DNA from 2 places in the Vibrio crassostreae genome. Region 2 is predicted to be linked to the other one. Evidence: predicted binding sites of a transcription regulator. Region 2 holds the regulator's gene; the other holds the start of a gene.

Region 1 (7,839 bases), 440 kb from region 2:
TGAGTATCAGGTACTTAGTTTGTACACTTTTCATGCTTAACTAATTTAGGAGAAATGTCATCTAAATAATTCATCCTCAAGCCACTTTATCGCCAATTCGAGGGATTGCTCATAACCTTGTGTAATTGACTTAGCTTTGATTTTCTTCGCTTTTCCGTAATCACTGTAAATAGCAACCAGTTGATTATCCATCGGTGGTGATACAGGATCACCCTCTAAGGCCAATGCCAAGATAGGAACACTGGTTTTACTGTTTGACAGCAAACCTTGCACCTTCAGTGACCACGCCATCAATTGCCCAGAAAGACTATTGATATCGACCGCCCCTTTACCAAGACGCGAAGCCAACACATCCAAATGCATCTTAGGCATCTGCTTAAGTTTGTCGGCATGAACAAAGATATCGTGAATTGGCGCGCCTAAAGAGATACATGCTTTTATCTTATGTTGCTCAAGGAAAGATAATCTGACCATCGCATTGCCGCCAAAGCGGAAGCCAAATAAACCCACTTTGTGGTGATCCACCCATGGAATGTTAGGTAGCTCATTCAGCACAGCTTGGTGAAGACAAGACGAGTCTTCTGTCAAAGGCCAATGCGCACTGTGCCCTATCGATGGCATGTCTACCGTTAACATAGCAATGTTCTTAGGTGCTAAATAATCCCTAAACAAGCGCCACATATCAGTTTGTAAGCTATCGAGACCCGCGCTGACAATCACAACTGGTTGTGGTTTGTCTGTTTTAGTTAGATGCAAGTTCGCTTTGATCTTCTTGTTTTGGTACGGAATATCAATCTGCTTGACGATCAACTTGGTGTGCTTAATCGCTTCAGAATAGGCTGCGTTGGCCAACACTTGAGCCTGAGCTGCCAAATTGTCGTTCTTGAGATGTGGGTAACCCGCAATACTGAAACACAACGATGCTGAAAACAGCTCTTCAGCCATCTCTTCACCGTTCTTTTCATTAGAACGATTCTGATGTTGCATACCCAGCTTGGTCCATTCGTATGCCCAATTACCACTTCGGTAACCCATAACCGTATCAAGCCACTCATCGGTTGTACGAGAGTTATCTGATGACGCGATGCGAGCCAATACCGCTTCTTGCTCTATTGGATTAACGCCTTGCCATACCCACTGAAGACGTCTTAGGTTTCGGTACCATGATGAGTTTTGCTGTTCACGCTTCTCATCCAATAACGCTTCAGAGCTTGGCATGTATTGTGTCAACATTGAGGTCTCTTTCGCCTGCTTGTGCTTTACAAACAAAGTTTCCGAAAGGTTCGAGCTCGTTTCTTCTGGTTCAGACATTGGGATACTTAATAAGAAATGGTTGTCACTAATCATATAAAAAAAATGACCCTATAAAGGGTCATTTCTCAAAAAACTAAGTTTACGCTTATTTTGACTTGCGATTTACTGGCTCAACGTAGCTTAGGCTAGTATCCCAAGGTTGCTCAATCCATGTGTCTTGAGCGATATCAACAATGTACTCGTCTAGCAAATCAGCGCCAGATGGTTTTGCACATACAGCGATCAGTTTCGCTTTAGGGTACATTTCGCGAAGCTTACGTGCAGTGTCACCACTATCAACCAAGTCTTCAACGATTAGGAAGCCTTCGCCGTCACCTTCAGGTGCTTTAACTACTGTCATATCACGTTGGTGATCGTGGTCGTAGCTAGAAATACAAATCGTATCTACGTGACGAATACCTAGTTCACGAGCCAAGATTGCACCAGGAACCAAACCACCACGGCTTACTGCCCAGATGCCTTTCCACTGCTCTGCTGGCATTTGCTTTTCAGCAAGTTGACGGCAGTAAGTCTGCATGTTGTCCCAAGTGATAACGAATTTGTTGCTCATAGTATAAAACCTAATAATTTTGTCATGTTATTAGAGGCTATCTCAAACATAGCCTCTTCAGCGATTAAGCAGAAATCTAGACGATTAAGCGAAAATGTATTTAAGAATAAAGATAGCCGACATTACCCACACAGCAGGTGAAACGTCGCGACCTTTACCACTTAGCAGCTTAATTGCAGCGTAAGCGATGAAACCTAGTGAGATACCCTCAGCGATAGAGTACGTCAGCGGCATAAGCAGACATGTTACCACGACTGGTGCTGCTTCCGTAAGATCACGCCAATCAATGCCAACTAGGCCAGACATCATCAGAATTGCTACATAGAAAAGTGCACCTGATGTTGCGTAAGCCGGAATCATACCTGCAAGTGGCGAGAAGAAAAGAGCCAGTAGGAATAAGATACCAACAACAACCGCTGTTAGACCTGTACGGCCGCCTTCAGCGACACCCGCAACACTCTCAACATAAGAAGTAGTATTTGATGTACCTAGCAGTGCACCAATAGATGTTGCTGTAGAGTCAGCAAGCAGTGCTTTGTTCAAGCGAGGTAGTTTGCCGTCTTCTTTGATTAGGTTTGCTTTCGTTGCAACACCAACCAGAGTACCCGCTGTATCGAACAAATCGACGAACAAGAATGCGAATACCACTGAAATCATACCGATTTCAAATACAGCAGAGAAATCAAGCTGCATGAATGTAGGAGCAAGGCTTGGTGGTGTAGACATGATGCCGCCGTATTGAACGTCACCAATAACAATGCCAAGAGCTGTGATAGCTAGAATCGCAATCATTACTGCGCCTTTCACGCCACGGTGAACAAGAGCAATCGTTAGGAAGAAGCCTAATGAACCTAGGATAGGAGCAATAGCAGTAATATCGCCCAGAGATACTTTAGTTGCTGGGTTAGAAACAACGATGCCAGCATTGCTCAGTGCAATAAACGCTAGGAAAAGACCGATACCCGCAGAGATACCAACACGTAGAGACATAGGAATCGAGTTGATAATCCATTCACGGATCTTAAAGATACTTAAGAAAATGAAGATTACACCTGATACGAAAACCGCTGCCAGAGCAACTTGCCACGTATAACCCATACCCATAACAACTGCGTAGGTAAAGAAAGCGTTCAACCCCATACCTGGTGCTTGAGCGATTGGGTAGTTAGCAACAAAGCCCATGATGAAACAGCCAATAGCAGCCGCTAAACAGGTTGCTACAAATACAGCGCCATGGTCCATACCAGCATCAGCTAGAATCATTGGGTTTACAAAAATGATGTAAGCCATTGTTAGGAAGGTTGTTAGACCTGCGATGATTTCAGTGCGCACATTGGTGCCATTTTCACTGAGTTTGAATAGCTTTTCGAACATTATCGAATCCTATAAGGGTAAAAAGTAAACGGTTGCGTAATCGATTGGCTGTGGATTATAAAGTTATCAAATAACAAATTCCAGATAGAATTAAGGCTCTAATCGATATTTATCAGAATGCCGTATGAAACAAAGCGATTAAAAACGCAGTAATTACCAAGGAATAATCATAATAAACAGTTAATTAAGCCCATTAAGCACAATGAAAAATCTTGGTTACTTTTTCGACCATCGGTTATTTTGATAGAGAATCTAGCCATTAAATTCTGAATTCAAACCCACAAGAGTTGTGTATTTTTCAACAGGATCAGTAATAAGGCGCAAATTGATATTTTGGCGCTTAAAAAACAACCACGCAGAGCAACAGGAAAAGAGATGAGATAAAGCGGTTTGGAAAAGTAGCAGGCAAAAAAAACGCCACTCAAAACTGAGTGGCGGTAGAATCTGTCAACCAAAAGGGCTGTAAAAGAATTCCAATATATAGGGGTGAACAAAACTGTTCGAGTTACATGCTTACGGTATTAGTAACCAAAGCTTGTAGGGTATGCAAAGTTGCTAGTGTAAACAGAGCTGTTAAGCCAGAACATTGCAGATGGTAAACCTTTCATAACTATCACCTTAATAAATCAATAAAAAACAAATTTGATTTCTCGGTTCCTTGGAGGCGATAAAACGGACTCATCCTTTGAGCATTTACTCTTCGTCTCAGAAGCTGGTTATTAATATACCCTAAAGAAAAAAGATTACAAGCATTTTTTGCTATACGTCACACTTTTGGCTATTTATGGTTATTTTTCAAACTTATTTTCGTAATTAAATTACAGAAAAGAATTAAACAAACGTTTGCCTGTGTCATTTATAAGCATCAAAGCGCTTAATCATGATCAGATGGACAAGATCGCTTTCAAAATTTGAGCTATTTGAGGTTTAGAACCGCTACTCGTCAAAACACTCTAGTGGTATGCTGTTGCCATCAAAACAGACCCATATTTTAGATTTTTGTTCTAAGTTTTCACCTATAAAAACCCTAAATATATGGTTATCAAATAAAAAAGGAGTCATCCGTGTCTGAATTCCATTCTGAGATCAGTAAATTATCCCCTGCCCCTATTTGGCAGTTCTTCGATAAGATTTGCTCAATCCCACACCCTTCAAAGCATGAAGAAGAGCTTGCTCAATACATTATTGCTTGGGCAACAGAGCAAGGCCTAGATGTACGTCGTGACCCAACGGGCAACGTATTCATCAAGAAGCCAGCAACGCCGGGTATGGAAAACAAAAAAGGTGTGGTGCTACAAGCTCACATCGATATGGTTCCACAAAAGAACGAAGACACCGTTCATGACTTCGCTAAAGATCCAATCCAACCATACATCGATGGTGAGTGGGTTACAGCAAAAGGGACAACGCTTGGCGCTGATAACGGCATGGGCATGGCTTCTTGCCTAGCGGTTCTTGCTTCAAACGAAATCCAGCACGGCCCTATCGAAGTTCTACTAACAGTAGACGAAGAAGCAGGCATGACTGGTGCTTTCGGTCTTGAAGCGGGTTGGTTAGAAGGCGATATCCTTCTTAACACCGATTCAGAGCAAGAAGGCGAAGTGTACATGGGTTGTGCTGGCGGTATCGACGGCGCAATGACATTTGAAGTTGCACGTAATGCAATTCCTGCTGATTTCGTAACACGCAAGCTAACGTTGAAAGGCCTTAAAGGCGGTCACTCTGGTTGTGATATCCACACAGGCCGTGCAAACGCAAACAAACTGCTTGCTCGCTTCCTAGCGGGTCACGCGAAAGAGCTAGACCTACGCATCGTCGAATTCAAAGGCGGTAGCCTACGTAATGCGATCCCTCGTGAAGGTTTCGTAACGGTTGCAGTACCTGCTGCAAACCAAGAGAAACTGGCTTCTCTATACAACGACTACACAGAGCTTCTTTCAACTGAGCTAGGTAAAGTAGAAGACAGCATTGTTACTTTCAACGAAGAAGCTTCGGTTGAAATGGGCGCTCTTGCAGCAGCTGACCAAGCTCGCTTTATCGCTGCACTAAACGCTGCGCCAAACGGCGTGATTCGTATGAGCGACGAGATTGAAGGTGTTGTTGAAACATCTCTAAACGTTGGTGTTATCACAACAGAAGAGAACTCAATCACTGTACTTTGCCTGATTCGCTCTTTGATCGATTCTGGCCGTAGCCAAGTTGAAAGCATGCTGAATTCTGTTGCTGAACTAGCAGGCGCGAGCATCGAGTTTTCTGGCGCTTACCCAGGTTGGAAGCCAGACGCAGATTCAGAAATCATGCACATCTTCCGCGACATGTACGAAGGTATCTACGGTCACAAGCCAAACATCATGGTTATCCATGCTGGTCTTGAGTGTGGTCTATTCAAAGAACCTTACCCGAATATGGATATGGTTTCTTTCGGCCCAACGATCAAGTTCCCGCACTCTCCTGATGAGAAAGTGAAGATCGACACCGTTGAGCTATTCTGGAACCAAATGGTTGCACTGCTTGAAGCAATCCCAGAAAAAGCATAATTCGATAAGCTATGTTTGTTCAATAAATGGTGTTTCTAATAAATAGGGCTCTTCATTAAATAGCACTTTTCAGTAAACACCGTTTATAGACACAAAATAAAACAGGTACTCATTGAGTACCTGTTTTTGTATCTAATTTTTGTAATAAGCAAAAAATTTAAGCGCGTGAAGCTGCGTAGTTCTCTAGCTCATCAATTGAAGTTTGTGCAACCACTTCGCCATCGATGAAGTACGTTACCATCTCACCATCACGAACACCGATTAGTGTCGCTCGCTCACCAGATTGGTAAGTGATATCCATTTGGATTGTATTTTCATCAATCTGCTGCATCTGACCTTTTTCGATCATATTTACATTAGTGATTGGGCCTACCGGTGCTTCTGTTAGAGACGGATCTAGTTGATGGTTAATATCAAGGTAAGTATCAACCTTAGTATCAAAGATGTGCGGAGCACCCGTTAGTGGGTTGCTACCTGTCCAGAACTCTAGTGAGTTGAATACTAGGTAATCCGCTGCAACCGTTAGACCGTACGCAGGTGCCAACAGTAAGTTCAAACCGCCACGTGCGTAACGGTTATCAACCGCTTTAAGGTTGAACTTCATTAGGTAACCCGTTACTGCGTTGCTACCAACACAGCCAGACAAAGCAACAGATACCACTGCTAGTGCTACAACTTTTGAAATTGTTTTTTTCATTTTGATCTCGATATTTTAATTTGGCCGCCAAAAAATGGCGGTGGATAATACCAACGAACCAAATGACAAATATCAGCGCTAAATCAATGTATTGTCAGAAAATTCACAATTTGAAACACCCTTCAATTAACCAAATAAAAAACTGAAACCAATTCATAAGCCCCTTCATAAAAAACTTTTGTCGTCACCGTAAAGCAATTGATTCGTACTAAAAATCAACGATTGATACATTCCGTGTTAACGAATTATCACCATGTTGAGAACAACCTAAATGGCAAGACTAAAACCTAATCAACCATTCGAATTACTTGGTAATACTGTTCAGCCAGGACAACGAATGGAGATTGAACTGCAAGCTGCTCAGCTTTACACGCACTCTCCACTTTCGATCCCGATTGAAATTATTCACGGTCGCCAAGCAGGCCCAACACTGATGGTAAATGCGGCGATCCACGGCGATGAGCTAAACGGTGTTGAGATTGCTCGACAACTGACGAATGCTATCGATCCAAAGAAACTGAAAGGAACCTTGATTGTCGTGCCTATCGTTAACGTGTTCGGCTTTATCCATAAGTCTCGTTACCTACCAGACCGTCGCGACCTAAACCGTTGCTTCCCAGGTAGTGAGAAAGGATCGCTAACATCACGTATCGCTTACACTTTCTTCGAGAACGTGGCAAAGCACTGTGATTACATCTTGGATCTACACACGGGCGCGATTCACCGCACCAACCTGCCTCAGATTCGTGCAAACCTATCAAATCCAGAAACAATGCGCATCGCGAAAGCATTCGCAACACCAGTGATCATCGATTCACCACTGCGTGACGGTTCACTGCGTAGCGAAGCAGAAAAACTGGGGATTCCTGTATTAACTTACGAAGGTGGTGAAGCGCTGCGTTTTGATCATCTAGCGATTCGTGCGGGTTATCTTGGTGTGCATCAAGTGATGAAAGAAATCGGCATGCTGCGCCCTAACCGCAAAAAGTTGCCAGAGCCTGTGTTGAGTAAATCCACCAGCTGGATCCGCGCGGAATCAGACGGTATTTTGCGTAACATGGTAAGACTTGGCGAACAAGTTGAAGCAGGACAAACCCTTGCTTACATCAGTTCTCCATTAGGTCACCAAGAGGGCCAAGTGATCACAACCAAAGGCGGTATCGTGATTGGTCAACAAACTCTACCTTTGGTAAACGAAGGTGATGCTGTGTTCCATATTGCTTACTTTAAGCAAGACGATGAAGAAGTAGGACAATCAGTAGAAAGCTACATTGAAGAAGTAGCAGAAGACGATTGGCTAACTGCGCTGAATAACTAATCAGGCAATGCTTAAAAGTTTAAGAGCTCGACGTTAAAAGCGAGAAGCC
Region 2 (7,839 bases):
TTTGAGCCCAAACGTGAATATAACGGCCTAGTGACAGATATGGCTCTTGGCGACATAGCTGTTTTTCCAGTTCCAATACATCTTCAAATTGGTAATCGCCCATGTACTCCATATTACCTATGTAGTCACTGAAAGAGCGAATGCCTGATTTACCACAGATTTCTAGACCAGCGTCTTCTATCCATTGATAAACCTCTTCCGGCTTCAAGCCTTTTTGTGGTTGCAGCTTAAACCGTTTTCGATGTGGCATCCCATTCAATACATGAGGAATGTTGCCACAAATCACATTTTTCAGAACTAATCCGTGGTGGTTGTAAAACATTATCGAGGCAACGCCACCCGGTTTAACTTGTTCAAGCAATAAATCAAGCGCCTCTTTAGGATCGGCTAACCATTCCATTACGGCATGAAACATCACAAAATCGACTTTCTCATCGAGATGTTCTGCGACTTTTTGTACCGGTGAATGAATAAATCGATATTGCTCTAGCAAACCCGCTTTGCTGATACTTTCTTCTGCGATCTTCAGCATTTCAGAAGAGAGATCACACAGAGAAACGGTATGCCCAAGCGCGGCAATTTTTTGCGACATCTGTGCAAGCCCGCCTCCAGCATCAAGCACATGCAGCGGAGAAGCTGATTGCTCAAATTTGCTCAAAGCTTGTTCTAAATCTTCCCATACGATGATCTGACGGATCTCTCCTTTGTCAGAGCCGTAAATATTTTTTGCAAATTTGTGGGCAATATCGTCGAAATTACGGTCTTCAGTCACGGCTACTTGAGTTATTATGTCCTATCGTGCCTGCTATTCTGTCACAGGAATTTCAGGAATAAAGAGGCGATGTCTCTTTTTACTACTAAGTGATGTTTTTTCGGACTATTCGGATATGTTTGAGCTGAAAAAAGTAGTGTCTTCGCTATTGATGCCACTACCAGCAATGTTAATTCTCGCTTTTCTAGGTTTAGCCCTAGTGATGTTTACTACCAAAAGGAAGACGGGTTGCCTAATCACCCTTTCAGCCCTATGTGGTATTTTCCTAATCGCTTTCCAACCAGTTTCTAGTCAACTTTTAATGCCAATGGAAAGGCAACACACCGCTTTTTTACCTGTCGATGAAACCGTCGATTACGTGATGGTTCTCGGAAGTGGTCACGTCGTAGATGACCAAATTCCACCGACATCAGAACTGAGCCGCACCGGCCTGATGCGCTTAAGTGAAGGGATTCGTATTCTACGTCTTTACCCTGGTGCGAAACTCATTTTGTCTGGCTATGGTGCTGGCACTGAAGTAAGTAACGCAAGAATGATGGCTAAAGTTGCACTAGCACTTGGTGTTGCGAAGCCTGATATCATTCTGCTTGAAACAGCAAAAGACACTTGGGAAGAAGCCCGTCAAGCCGCTGCGTTCGTTAAGAATAAAAGAATGGTGTTGGTGACTTCAGCGAGCCATATGACTCGCGCACTGAACGAATTCAATGCTGCCGGCATGAAACCCTTGCCAGCACCAACCAACTATCTTGCACAAGAAGGGATTGTTGAGCCTTGGAATAAGTACATGCCTAAAGCGATCTATCTGGAACAGACAGAGCGTTACTGGCACGAGACCATGGGATTGGTTTGGCAAAGCCTACGTGACTGGTTAGACACCAGTAACGATATATCGGAAGAGCCAATTGTTGTTCCTGAGCCTTCAAGCTTAACTGAAGAATATGGTGAAGTTTCTGCAGCGCAGTAAACTCAACCTGATGTTTCTCTCTGCTTATGCCTAACTCAGCCTAATGTTTAAATCCGCTTATTGGTAGGTAGAATCGTAAAACAATTCGTAGACTGTCAGTTCGATAACGACAACCGCTAAGCAATAAAAAAGCCGAGACATCAATGATGTCTCGGCTTTTTCGTTCATATGTCGTTCCCAACTAAAAGTTCACGTAGAACATTAGTCACCAGCAAACATGTAACCTTCACCGTGAACCGTCACAAAGATTTGTGGGTTCTTAGGGTCGAATTCCATTTTTGCACGCATGCGACGAATCAGTACGTCGATCGTACGGTCATTCGGTGCATCCACTCGGTGGCTGATCATATTCAGAATACGTTCGCGACTTAATACTTGGTTAGGGTAAGAAGACAAAGCCACCAACAGTTCGTATTCAGCTTTAGTCAGCTTCACTGGCTCGCCATTTTTGCTTAGCGCACGACGAGGAATATCAAATGTCCACTCACCGAAACGAACCACAGACTCGTCTGATGTTTCTTCTACTGCGCCAGCTGCCGTTTTACGAGCGGCAGAAATACGCCAAAGTAGGTTTTTAACTCGAACCAATAACTCGCGGAGTTCGAAGGGTTTAGTAACGTAATCGTCCGCGCCCATTTCAAGGCCAACGATTTTGTCGATGCTATCCGTGCGTCCAGTAACTAAAATAATTCCAATGTCTGATTGACTGCGTAATTCGCGAGTTAGCATCAATCCATCTTCGCCTGGTAAGTTGATGTCCAGCATAATGAGGTCAACGTTGTTTTCTTCTAACACGCTTCTCATTTGAGCGCCGCTTTCCGCTTCGCTCACTGTGTAACCTTCGTTCTGGAAGTATCCAACCAGTTTACTGCGGGTTACCACATCATCTTCTACGACTAATACGTGATAGCTCATCTACACCACTTTTCTTATTTAATAGTTTCAGTGACTATTCTATTCATAACTCGTAACAATTCTAGTAGTACAGAAGATAAAAGCCAGAAACATGGATTTTTTTTGATACAAGACAATCTTAAACCTTGCTATTTATCGTCCATCGCAATTCAATATAGGCATTACTACTAACGAGTAACTTTGCGTTTCGCAAATAACCTTGTTATTCAGCCTTGGTGTGCTTATGCCCAAGTGACTTCAAGATGCATATAAGTAACATCACAAGACTAAGTCAGGATCTAACAAATGAAAGATACGAAAGCGTTCAACGAGCAAAGAGCAGAAATATACTGGTGGCTATCAAGCTTATTTGCCAAAGAGCTCACTCAAGAAGAACTCGATCACTACCACTCTGTTGAAATTCGTTCTTTCCTGACTGGTTTAGGCGAAAATGAAACACTAAAGCCAGCGATTGATAAGCTAGTGGATGCGCTTAACCGCCTACAAACACGTGAAGATGCTCAACTAGAATTGTCTGCAGACTTTTGCGATCTTTTCTTAAAAACAGATAAACACGGTGCTCTTCCTTACGCTTCTATGTATATCGGTGAAACTGGCCTTTTGAATGATAAGCCTGCAAAAGATATGGAAGAGATCATGGCTAAGCACAATTTAGTGGTGAACCAAGATCTAAAAGAGCCAGCAGACCACATTGCTATCGAACTCGATTTCCTTGGTAACTTGATCATTCGTTCAAACGAAACGGATATTGAAGAAGAGCTAGAGAATTCATTTGCCGTTCAACAGCAGTTTATCGAACAACAACTGCTGACTTGGGTACCAAAGTTCAACGTGAAATGTCATGACGTTGATGAATTCGGTTTCTACGCCTCCGTCTCATCTTTGCTACTCGCATTCTGTCAATTAGACACTCAATATTTAGCTGGTGAATAGCTTATTGGATGACTAGGTAAATAAATTCAGTAGAATGTGACAATTCACCCGGATTTCTGGGTGAATTTTATTGCGAGTAATTTCTAGTCAGTCTAAAATTGTGACCGCAAACGATAAAATATGAAACATTCACGAAATGCTATACTTATTAAAGTTCAGAGCATTTCGGTGTTAAGACAAGCCGCTCAATAGCGGTTTTTTGTTTTTTAGCACTTTAGTACCCAAAGAGCCCTACAAATTTAAGCTCTTAGTTAGGTAGCTTAACGGCTACTTTATTCCGTACTTGGGGAAAGTAGCTTCTAATAGGATAAAACCATGGCCACTATAAAAGATGTCGCTCGCTTAGCCGGCGTATCAACAACAACCGTTTCTCACGTAATCAATAAAACTCGCTTTGTTGCAGAAGCAACTCAAGAAAAAGTAAACAAAGCCGTAGATGAACTCAACTATGCACCAAGTGCTGTTGCTCGTAGTTTGAAGTGTAATACCACACGCACTATCGGCATGCTTGTGACTCAATCAACTAACTTATTCTTCTCTGAAGTTATCGATGGTGTTGAGAGCTACTGCTACCGTCAAGGTTACACTTTGATCCTGTGTAATACGGGCGGTATCTATGAGAAGCAACGTGACTACATTCGAATGCTTGCAGAGAAACGTGTAGATGGCATCTTAGTTATGTGTTCTGACCTAACTGAAGAACTAAGAGAGATGTTAGACCGTCACGCTGACATCCCTAAAGTTATCATGGACTGGGGCCCTGAGAGCTCTCAGGCTGATAAGATCATCGATAACTCTGAAGAAGGTGGCTACCTAGCGACCAAATACCTTATTGAACGCGGTCACTCTAAGATTGCATGTTTAAGTGGCCACTTAGACAAAGCAGCATGTGTTGAACGTATTGCCGGTTACAAGCGCGCACTCAACGAAGCTAAGATTTCTGCCGATGAAAATATGATCATCGAAGGCAACTTCGAGTGTGATACAGCAGTACTTGCTGCAGAACAAATCGTTGAGATGGAAGATCGCCCAACGGCGGTATTCTGCTTTAACGATACAATGGCACTCGGCCTAATGAGCCGCCTGCAAGAAAAAGGCATTCGCATTCCTGAAGATATCTCAGTGATCGGTTACGACAACATCGAACTGGCTGAATACTTCTCTCCACCGTTAACGACAGTTCACCAACCAAAACGTCGTGTTGGTAAGAATGCATTCGAAATTCTATTAGAGCGCATCAAAGACAAAGACCACGAAAAACGCGTCTTCGAAATGCACCCTGAAATTGTTGAGCGAAGTACAGTTAAAACGTTAAATTAATTGATAATTCAAGTTTAATGTCATCAAGCGCACCTTTAGGTGCGCTTTTTTTATCAACAACTATAATGAACCTATATGCACAATGGAAAGATCATTAATTGAAGCAATGTCACATTTTGAAATATCAACTGTGAGCTTCATTCAACAAAAACTTTATTCTATTCAATCAGTCACGCACAGGGCAAACCACTCGAAAGAGTGAGACGCAAAGCTTCCGGCCTAAACCACTCGTTGGTATGGTAGCGGGGTTACCGATGGCAAAATGCAGTAACTACTAATAATTTAGTAATTTACGGCTTATTGACAATGTAATTGCAACATTTTGCTAATCTCTCGGACCTGCTTATTTGGTGGCGTAGTTCAAATACACCGAGATAAATAACATGGATAAACCGATACTAAAGGACTCGATGAAGTTATTTGAGTCCCTAGGAAAAATAAAATCACGCTCAATGTTTGGTGGCTTCGGTCTTTTTGCTGATGACACTATGTTTGCTCTGGTTGTAAATGACCAGTTGCACATACGCGCAGACAGAGGCACAACGAAACAATTCGAACAACAAGGGTTTCAACCATACGTCTACAAAAAACGTGGTTTCCCTGTCGTTACTAAATATTTCGCTTTACCTGAAGGCTTATGGCAAGACCAAGAAAAAATCTTGCAACTTGCAACCACGTCTCTAGGTTTTGCTAAAGAAGAAAAAGCTGAGCAGTCTTCTGCTAAGCCGACCCGACTCAAAGATCTGCCTAATCTTCGACTCGCTACCGAGCGTATGTTGAAAAAGGCAGGGATCGATTCTGTAGAACGTTTATATGAATCTGGCTCTGTAAACGCATTTAACGCCATCAAAGAATCGCATGCGTCTTCTGTCAGTATTGAACTACTTTGGGCGCTAGAAGGCGCGATCAATGGTACACATTGGTCTGTTATACCGCAGCAGCGTCGCGAAGAGCTTATCAATCGGGTCAATTAACATTGTCAGTGCAATCTATATACATAACTAAGCCGCATTTACTGCGGCTTTTTTTATATCTGATGAAAGTTAATCTATGCTTTGCCTGTCTATCTATACTATCGGTATGCATTGAAAATTTAGAGGAAGTATCAATGAGTAAGAAAATGATATTGGGTATTGTGTTGGTCGTAACCATCGTGGTGTTAGGCATCAATTTCGGCCAGTACTTAACGCTTGAAAATGCTAAGGCCCAACAAGCTGTGTTAAATGACTATATTGACAGCAACTTTATTGCTGCTGCCGCTATCTATTTTGTCGCGTATGTAATGATTACAGCTTTCTCCATTCCCGGAGCCGCTGTTGTGACCCTATTAGGGGCTGCGCTATTTGGCTTCTGGAATAGCTTGCTGCTAGTATCTTTCGCAAGTGCGATCGGTGCGACCTTAGCCTTCTTAAGTAGCCGTTACTTGTTGCGTGACTGGATTCAAACCAAGTTTGGTGACAAATTGGCGACAATTAACAAGGGAGTTGAAAAAGACGGCGCATTTTACTTATTTTCTCTGCGTCTGATTCCTGTATTCCCATTTTTCCTTATCAACCTATTGATGGGTCTAACACCGATGTCAGTGAGTCGTTATTACATTACAAGTCAGATCGGGATGTTACCGGGGACGGCGGTTTTCTTGAATGCTGGTACTCAGCTCGCAGAAATTGATTCACTTTCAGGCATCGTCTCCCCTTCAGTACTATTGTCATTTGCGTTATTGGGGATATTCCCAATAGTTGCTAAATGGTTGATGGGTAAGTTTCGCTCAGCACCCGTAGCTGAATAATTTATAATAGCCAAACAACACAGATAGCCGAATAAGGTTCTATTTCAATGAAAATCTTCAGTGCATCGAATCCGACAGAAGCTCATATCATCTGTGGATTGTTAGAAAGCGAGAATATTGCCTGTGAAGTCCGTGGTGAAGGGTTATTCGGATTGAAAGGGGAAATCCCATTTACGGAAGAAACTGACCCTTACGTGTGGTTATATGAGCCAGAATTGGCCAGTAAAGCTCGCACAATCGTCAATGACTACCAAAAACAGCAAGATTCTATCATCTATGAAGAGTGGCGTTGTGGTGAGTGTCATGAAGTCAACGAAGCGCAATTCGGCTCTTGTTGGCAGTGCGGTGCTGCTTCACCCGAATAGCAGAGTTTCAGTGACCTTATAAGACAATTAGGCCGATACCTCCTCCAAATAAAAACGGGAAGCTAAAATTAGCTTCCCGTTTTTATTTCAATTCGATTCAATCATTATCTTTGATTTCGCGCCTAGAAAATCACTGGATTTGTTTTTGAATAAACGCAATCGAACGCTGATTAAACTCTTCAGGGTTTTCCACGTTACATACGTGCCCACAATTCGGAATCTCTACTAGCTCGCTCGACTCATGCGCTGCGACCATTTCTTTAACTGGTTTGATGAACATGTAATCTCGCTCACCCATCAAATACAAAGTCGGAATCGGCAACTCTCTGTCTTTGAAATATTTCATCAATGGGTTTACATCAGCCGTTAATATAAACCATCGTTTAAACTCTTTTTGACACAGTTTTTTCGCTTCACGGATAAACAGGTGACGAGACTCTTTCTGGCTTTTTTGTGGCATAACAACGTAAGCAAAAAGGCTGTATAACCACATATAAGGAATGATGTGCTTGCTGAGGTTACCCAGCTTGATTAAGACTTGAGAACGAGTGTTGAGTTTAGTCACGGCACCACCCAGCACCATTGAGCGTACACGACCGGCCGCTAATTCTGCAACGTTACGCACAATAATCGTACCCAAAGACATGCCGACGAAATGTGCAGAACGGATTTTAAGATGGTCTAACACTTTAAGAATATCAAGCGTCACCGATTTAAACGTATAACGATTCGAAATCAGCCCTTTAAGTATATTGTCTGATTTACCATGCCCTCTCAGATC

What was found. Region 2 encodes PurR, which represses purine synthesis genes. Its sites were predicted from a motif close to TNANGNAAACGTTTNCNTNA; they were not measured.
Region 1: the regulator PurR is predicted to act here: its motif matches at 3,259-3,278, upstream of OC193_RS12300 (NCS2 family permease).

The regions. Positions count from the first base shown of each region.
Region 1 is NZ_AP025476.1:2,761,476-2,769,314, forward strand. It holds gene frsA (esterase FrsA) at 58-1,311, opposite strand; gene gpt (xanthine phosphoribosyltransferase) at 1,400-1,864, opposite strand; gene OC193_RS12300 (NCS2 family permease) at 1,949-3,238, opposite strand; gene OC193_RS12305 (aminoacyl-histidine dipeptidase) at 4,303-5,775, shown strand; gene OC193_RS12310 (DUF3332 family protein) at 5,933-6,472, opposite strand; gene OC193_RS12315 (succinylglutamate desuccinylase/aspartoacylase family protein) at 6,744-7,790, shown strand.
Region 2 is NZ_AP025476.1:2,321,690-2,329,528, forward strand. It holds gene cmoM (tRNA uridine 5-oxyacetic acid(34) methyltransferase CmoM) at 1-772, opposite strand, end outside; gene elyC (envelope biogenesis factor ElyC) at 888-1,736, shown strand; gene torR (two-component system response regulator TorR) at 1,938-2,651, opposite strand; gene torD (molecular chaperone TorD) at 2,937-3,584, shown strand; gene purR (HTH-type transcriptional repressor PurR) at 3,900-4,904, shown strand; cyclic di-GMP riboswitch class I at 5,075-5,160, shown strand; gene OC193_RS10345 (TfoX/Sxy family DNA transformation protein) at 5,288-5,878, shown strand; gene OC193_RS10350 (TVP38/TMEM64 family protein) at 6,013-6,693, shown strand; gene OC193_RS10355 (putative signal transducing protein) at 6,741-7,058, shown strand; gene OC193_RS10360 (alpha/beta fold hydrolase) at 7,189-7,839, opposite strand, start outside.